One region of the Enterobacter sp. JH25 genome, then DNA from elsewhere that is predicted to be linked to it. Evidence: predicted binding sites of a transcription regulator. Region 1 holds the regulator's gene; the other holds the start of a gene.
What was found. Region 1 encodes sigma-54, which starts transcription at its own class of promoters, with help from an activator protein. Its sites were predicted from a motif close to GTTGGCACANNTTTCGCTNT; they were not measured.
Positions count from the first base shown of each region.

Region 2: the regulator sigma-54 is predicted to act here: its motif matches at 1,526-1,545, upstream of L2Y28_RS13335 (branched-chain amino acid ABC transporter substrate-binding protein).

Region 1 is NZ_CP091319.1:4,125,570-4,129,343, reverse strand. Features, by position in the region: gene ptsN (PTS IIA-like nitrogen regulatory protein PtsN) at 1-380, opposite strand, end outside; gene hpf (ribosome hibernation promoting factor) at 463-750, opposite strand; gene rpoN (RNA polymerase factor sigma-54) at 773-2,206, opposite strand; gene lptB (LPS export ABC transporter ATP-binding protein) at 2,254-2,979, opposite strand; gene lptA (lipopolysaccharide ABC transporter substrate-binding protein LptA) at 2,986-3,540, opposite strand; gene lptC (LPS export ABC transporter periplasmic protein LptC) at 3,509-3,774, opposite strand, start outside.
Region 2 is NZ_CP091319.1:2,771,316-2,775,089, forward strand. Features, by position in the region: gene tyrP (tyrosine transporter TyrP) at 1-597, shown strand, start outside; gene L2Y28_RS13330 (YecA family protein) at 626-1,294, opposite strand; gene L2Y28_RS13335 (branched-chain amino acid ABC transporter substrate-binding protein) at 1,706-2,827, shown strand; gene L2Y28_RS13340 (branched-chain amino acid ABC transporter permease) at 2,896-3,774, shown strand, end outside.

The DNA.
Region 1 (3,774 bases):
ACCAGCGACAGCGTGTGCAGGTGGGTTTTGGTCTGATCGGCAGGAACCAGCAGCGCGAAGAGCAGATCCACAGGCTGGTTATCGATGGCGTCAAAAGCGATAGGCGTTTCCAGTTGCACAAACACCCCCACGGCACGCAGCGTATCTTCTTCCAGCTTGCCATGCGGGATCGCAATGCCATTGCCGATGCCGGTACTGCCCATTTTTTCACGGGTCAGAATGGCTTCAAACACGATCTGCGGCGGCAGACCCAGCTGTTTTGCGGCCAGCTCACTGATGATTTCCAGCGCACGTTTTTTGCTCTGGCAGTGAACGCCACTGCGGGTACAATCCTGGTTAAGGACATTGCTCAGTTGAAGAGCGGAATCGTTGTTTATCATAATTTCACCTAAGCGCTAACTGTACAAATGGCCTGTTGTGTTTCACAACAGGCCGTCCTGCACCCGTTAACTGCCCGGACAATTAGTGTTGTTTCAGTTTATCTTTATGTTTATTGAGCTGTCTCGCAAGCTTATCAATCAAGCCGTCGATAGCCGCGTACATGTCTTGCCCTTCCGCACTGGCATGAAGTTCCCCTCCGTTGACGTGCAGGGTCGCATCCGAGATATGCGTCACTTTCTCCACTTTCAACACAACATAGACCTGGTTGATCCTCTCGAAATACTGCTCGAGTTTCGCGAACTTAGCGTTTACAAAATCGCGTAAAGCCTCAGTAATTTCGACGTTATGTCCGGTGATATTGAGCTGCATAGTGTCTTCCTTATCGGTTGTGTCAAACCAGTTGTTTACGCTGGTTAGACGGCGGAATGGATAAAGACTCTCGATACTTCGCGACAGTACGGCGTGCCACCATAATACCCTGATCGGACAGCATGGTGGTTAACTTACTGTCACTGAGTGGCTTCGCGGGGTTCTCCGCGGCGATCAACTTCTTCACCAGTGCGCGAATAGCTGTTGACGAGGCTTCGCCGCCGCCTTCGGTGTTCACGTGGCTGGAGAAGAAATACTTAAGCTCAAAAATACCGCGTGGGCTGTGCAGATACTTCTGCGTGGTCACGCGGGAAATGGTTGATTCATGCATCTCGACGGCCTGGGCGATGTCCGCCAGCACCATCGGTTTCATAAATTCTTCGCCCTGCTCAAAGAATGCCTGCTGCTGTTCGACAATACAGCGGCTGACGCGCAGCAGCGTGTCATTACGGCTTTCCAGACTCTTAATCAACCAGCGTGCTTCCTGAAGGTTGCTGCGAATGTATTGATTATCAGCGTCGTTACGGGCGCTGGTGCACATGGAGGCGTATTGCTGGTTGATTTGCAGGCGAGGAATGCTGTCGGCGTTCAGTTCAACGACCCAGCGGCCATTGTGTTTTCTCACCAGCACATCAGGAATAACGTATTCCGGTTCGCTGGTCTGGATAGATTGCCCCGGACGCGGATCGAGTGACTGGATCAGATTCACCGCTTCCTTCAGCACCTCTTCTTTGAGGCGCGTGACGCGCATCAGGGTGCGGAAGTCGTGATTTGCCAGCAAATCCAGATGCTCGCTGATGATGAGCCGGGCTTCGTCAATCCACGGTGTCTCTTTGGCAAACTGCGAAAGCTGGATCAGAAGGCAGTCGCGCAGATCTTTCGCGGCGACGCCAATCGGGTCGAAACGCTGAACGCGTTTCAGGACGGCTTCGATCTCTTCCAGTTCAATCTCGTCATCGCCGATGCTTTCCAGAATCTCGTCCAGCGTCACGGTCAAATAGCCCGTGTCGTCAACGGCATCGACAATCGAGGTGGCAATGGCGCGATCGGTATCGGAGAAAGGCGTCAGCTCCACCTGCCACATCAGGTAGTCCTGAAGCGACTGGGTAGTTTCGCCCTGGTAGACCGGGAGTTCATCGTCCTGGTAATCTGCACGCGTCCCGGAAGGGGTACCCGCGGTGTAGATTTCATCCCAGCTGGCATCCAGCGGCAGTTCCTCCGGCATCTCTTTCTGTTCGAGCGCATCTACGGAGTCGAGCGTTTCTGTGTCCTGCGTCTGCTGAGCGTCTACCTCGTCATGAAGATCGGTTTGCTCCAGCAGCGGATTGCTGTCCAGCGCCTGCTGGAGCTCCTGCTGGAGTTCTAACGTGGACAGCTGCAACAGACGGATTGCCTGTTGTAGCTGCGGCGTCATGGCCAGTTGCTGGCTGAGCCGTAATTGCAAACCTTGCTTCATGTTCAGAGCGTTTTTCTCCGGTTCGGCGTGACTTAACCTCTACCCTATCAGAGTCTGAAGTCTTCCCCAAGGTACACGCGCTTAACATGCTCATCTTCGAGGATTTGCTGCGGCGTACCGTGGGCAATCAGATGGCCCTGGCTCACTATGTAGGCGCGCTCACACACGGCCAGCGTTTCACGAACGTTGTGGTCCGTGATCAGCACGCCAAGCCCGCTGTCGCGCAGGTGCTCAATAATACGTTTGATATCGATAACGGAGATGGGGTCAACGCCCGCAAACGGTTCATCCAGCAGGATAAATTTCGGGTTTGCTGCCAGCGCGCGCGCAATCTCAACGCGGCGGCGTTCACCACCTGACAGCGCCTGACCGAGGCTGTCACGCAGATGTTCGATATGAAACTCTTCCATCAGCTCGTTCGCACGGTCAGTGCGCTGCTCGCTGGTCAGATCGTCACGGATCTGAAGCACGGCCATTAGGTTGTCGAACACGCTTAAGCGGCGGAAGATGGAGGCTTCCTGCGGCAGATAGCCGATGCCACGACGCGCGCGGGCATGCAGTGGCAGCAGGCTGATATCTTCATCATCGATGATGATGTTGCCGGCGTCACGCGGGACGATGCCCACCACCATGTAGAAGGTCGTGGTTTTACCCGCCCCGTTAGGGCCAAGCAAACCCACGATTTCGCCGGAGTTGACGGTCAGACTGACATCTTCGACGACGCGGCGGCCCTTATACGCTTTCGCGAGGTTTTTTGCAGTTAAAGTTGCCATAACGAATTAGTTACTCTTTTTCTGTGCCGGAGCCTGGCCGTTGTTCTTGTCCTGCAATTGCGAAGGCACAAGAACGGTCGTGACGCGTTTGCCTTTTTCACTGGAGGCCTGCATTTTCTGCTCTTTCACCAGATAAGTGATCTTGTCGCCTTTGATATTGCTGTCCAGCTGTTCCAGGTAAGCATTACCGGTCAGGATGACCAGATCCTTCGCCAGTTCATAGTGCATATGCGAGGCATGGCCTTTCACCGGCTTGCCGTTGTCCTGCATCTGGTAGAAGGTGGCCGGGTTGCCATAACCATCGATAATCTCTTTGCCCTGCTCGCCGCCCGGTCGGGTAACGACCACTTTGTCGGCGTTGATTTTGATGGTGCCCTGGGTCATGACCACGTTGCCGGTAAAGGTGACGACGTTACCCTGCATATCCAGAGACTGGGTATCGGATTCAATATGAATCGGCTGTTCGGTGTCGCCAGTCACAGCAAGCGCGGGAAGACTGGCCGCCAGCAGCGCGCTGGCGATAACAACTTTAAGGCTGAGTTTGTTTGTTTTGAATTTCATAGGAGGTTCTAACCTTTTCAATCAGCTCGGCGTTTTTGCTGCGTAAGTTCCCGCGCATTCTTAAACCGCTGGAATTAAATGTTGTGCCATACAGGGTGACTAAATCCTGCGACGTGACATCCTGGGTGACCAGGTTGATCTGGGCGTTATCCGTCGTAATTTTTCGCAGTTGCGCGTCAGCGGTCAGGGCGTTGACTTCAACGTGACCATACAGGTAAAGCATACGGTCATTTG
Region 2 (3,774 bases), 1.4 Mb from region 1:
TATATGAACGGGGATATTCGCAAGCTGCGCCGCGTCTTTGTGATCGGCAGCGCCATTCCGTTGATTGCTTACCTGTTCTGGCAGCTGGTGACGCTGGGCAGTATTGATTCCACCACCTTTATCGGCCTGATGGCAGAGCATTCTGGTCTGAATGGATTCCTGGTTGCCCTGCGTAACGTGGTGGCCTCTTCACACGTGGAGCTGGCGGTACATCTGTTTGCAGACCTGGCGCTGGCAACCTCCTTCCTCGGCGTGGCGCTTGGCCTGTTTGACTATATGGCGGATCTGTTCCAGCGTCGCAATACCGTTGCCGGACGCTTACAGACGGGGGCGATGACCTTCCTGCCGCCGCTGGCCTTCGCGCTCTTTTATCCGCGCGGGTTTGTGATGGCGCTAGGGTATGCTGGCGTGGCGTTATCGGTACTGGCCCTGCTGCTGCCTTCCCTGCTGGCGTGGAAGAGCCGCCAGCAACATCCGCAGCAAGGATACCGCGTGGCGGGTGGTAAGCCGCTGCTGTGCGTGGTGTTTGGTTGTGGGGTGGTGATTATTCTGGTGCAGATTTTGATTGCAGCGGGGATGCTGCCGGAAGTGGGATAAAAAAAGGGGCTATGAATAGCCCCTTTTTTCAGTGCAGACAGCAACTCTTAAACTTCTTCCCGCTCCCGCACGGACACGGATCGTTACGTCCCACCTTCGACCCGTTCACGATCGGCTTTTTCGCTTCCGGCTGCTGCGGATTAGCCACCCAGTAGTTGTACAAACGCAGCGCCGCAGGCTGAATGCTCTCGATGCTGGCCATATACTCCTCTTCGGTCAGCGCTTCCAGCTTCTCGCTGTGCTCTTCCGTTCCGTGCAGGGCAATCACCGCCAGATCCGCTTCCAGCGCTTCCGGCAGGGATGACCAGTCCGTCAGCGCCACGCCGCGCATGTAGCCATAGCACCACTCTTCCACTACGGTATAGCTCTGACCGTCAACGTCGTTATAGCCAAACAGCGGTTCAAACTGATCCGGGTATTCGCTCAGGCGCTCGGCAATATCGTTCATGTGCTTAAAGCAGAGATCGATAAAACGGTTCATCTCACGATCGTTTTTCCAGCGCGGAATATACTTCTCGCCACCCCATACCGCCACCAGCCAGGTGTCGGGCTCCACCACAACGGGACCGGAAAGTACTGCGGTAAGCATGCCGTCCAGTTCGGACACGTCAATCACGGATGCATCGTCGTGTCCGTAAGAGATTAATGTCTCTTCCAGCCACGCCATCTCGCTTTCAGTTAATGGGCCTTCAGCCATTGCTGATACTCCTGATAAAAAAAACGATCCTGACATATATCGCCGCGCATGCCTATCTGAAGTTTAGGTCTTTATTGCTGCAAAAACGTGCAAATCGTGACCGTTGCACAACTTATGGGCTTTGTTGTTAAGGAGATGTGATCTCCGCTGTAAATTCATCTCATCCCGCAAAGGCGCATAAAACGGCGCTCTATACTCAACGTGTTGTGACCCGGTCAAGGGATTAACCATTCTGGCAACCTTTTTGCTTAATGTTCTGCGCGCTTCGCGGTGCGTGGGATCCTCGCCGTATTAAGCACGAGATTGCTTCTAAAGTGCATTTTGTTCTCGCTCTTGTTTTTGGATTTACGATGCCATCAGGCGTTCGGGTTTCTACCTGGTGCAAAAACCTCTTTGCTAAGGAACATAATAATGTCGCTGAAATTTACCAAAACTCCCCTCTCCCTGTTGCTGGCCGGTTGTCTGGTGACGGCCTTTTCTGCACAGGCCGATATCGTGATCGGCGTGGCCGGGCCGTTCACAGGCCCGAACGCAACCTATGGCGATCAATACTGGCATGGCGCTACGCAGGCGGCGGAAGACATTAACGCCGCTGGCGGGATCAACGGTGAGAAAATCAAACTGGTTCAGGGCGATGACGCCTGCGAACCCAAACAGGCCGTTGCCGTCGCCAACCGCTTAGTCGATCAGGATAAAGTGAAAGCGGTCGTCGGCCACTTCTGCTCCTCGTCGACCATGCCCGCCTCCGAGGTCTATAGCGATGCCGGGATCCTCTCCATCACCCCCGGCTCAACGAACCCGCTTATTACCGAGCGGGGCATGAGCGATATGTTCCGCATGTGCGGACGTGACGACCAGCAGGGCCAGGTCGCCAGCGATTTTATTCTTGATAAGCTTAAAGCCAAACGGGTCGTCATCATCCACGATAAAGACACCTACGGTCAGGGGCTGGCGGACGCCACTAAAGCGGCGCTGGCGAAACGCGGCGTTAAGGAAGTGATGTACGAAGGGTTGTCCCGCGGGGAGAAAGACTTTAACGCGCTGGTGACCAAAATTGGCGCACAAAAACCAGACGTGGTGTTCTTCGGGGGCTGTCACCCGGAAGCGGGCCCGCTGGTTCGCCAGATGCGTGAACAGGGCGTGCAGGCGAAGTTCTTCTCGGGAGACTGTATCGTCAATGAAGAGATGGTCACCGCCGCCGGTGGGGCGAAGTACACCAACGGTATTTACATGACCTTCGGTAAAGACCCGCGCCTGATCCCGGACGGAAAAGCCGTCATCGAGAAATTCCGCGCCGGTAAATTTGAACCAGAAGGATACACCCTCTACGCCTACGCGTCTGTGCAGGCTATCGCAGCGGCATTCAAGGCCACGAAAGGGACGGATTCCGTAAAAGCCAGCGAGTGGCTGAAGGCCAACCCTGTCGACACGGTGATGGGTAAAAAAGCCTGGGACAGCAAAGGTGACCTCAAAGTGTCTGACTACGTGGTCTACCAGTGGGACGACAAAGGCAAATATAAAGAAGTGCCATAACGGGACGGAATCTGCTCAACGTCGGCAGGTCTGACTGTCGGCGTAACCCTTTATTCAGGTGCGCGACCATGAGTACATTCTTCCTGCAACAATTAATTAATGGCTTAACGCTGGGTTCGGTCTACGGTCTTATCGCCATCGGCTACACCATGGTGTACGGCATCATCGGTATGATCAATTTCGCCCACGGCGAAGTGTATATGATCTCCGCCTATCTCTCGGCCATTGGCCTGGCCCTGCTGGCGTTTTTTGGACTCCACTCCTTTCCGCTGCTGATCCTGGGAACCCTTGTTTTCACCATCGTGGTCACCGGCGTTTATGGCTGGACGATTGAGCGCATCGCCTATAAGCCGCTACGCAATTCGACGCGTCTGGCGCCGCTGATTTCGGCCATCGGGATGTCGTTGATACTGCAAAACTACGTCCAGCTCAGCCAGGGCCCACGGCAGCAGGGCGTACCGACCATGCTGGATGGTGTGCTGCGTTTTCACCTCGGCGAAGGGTTTGTCCAGATAACCTATACCAAAGTCTTTATTCTCATCGCCTCGTTCGCGGGCATGCTGGTGCTGACCTGGATTATCAACCGTACCCGCTTAGGGCGCATGTGCCGTGCGGTGCAGCAGGATCGTAAGATGGCCTCCATTTTGGGTATCAACACCGACAGAATTATTTCGCTGGTGTTTGTTATCGGCGCAGCCATGGCCGGGCTGGCGGGCGTGCTGATCACCATGAATTACGGCACCTTTGATTTTTACGTCGGGTTCGTTATCGGCATCAAGGCCTTTACGGCAGCGGTGCTGGGCGGCATCGGCTCTCTGCCCGGTGCGATGCTTGGCGGGCTGATTCTGGGCGTCGCAGAAGCGCAATTCTCCGGGATGGTGAACTCGGATTATAAAGACGTGTTCTCGTTTGGATTGCTGGTATTAATCCTGATCTTCCGTCCTCAG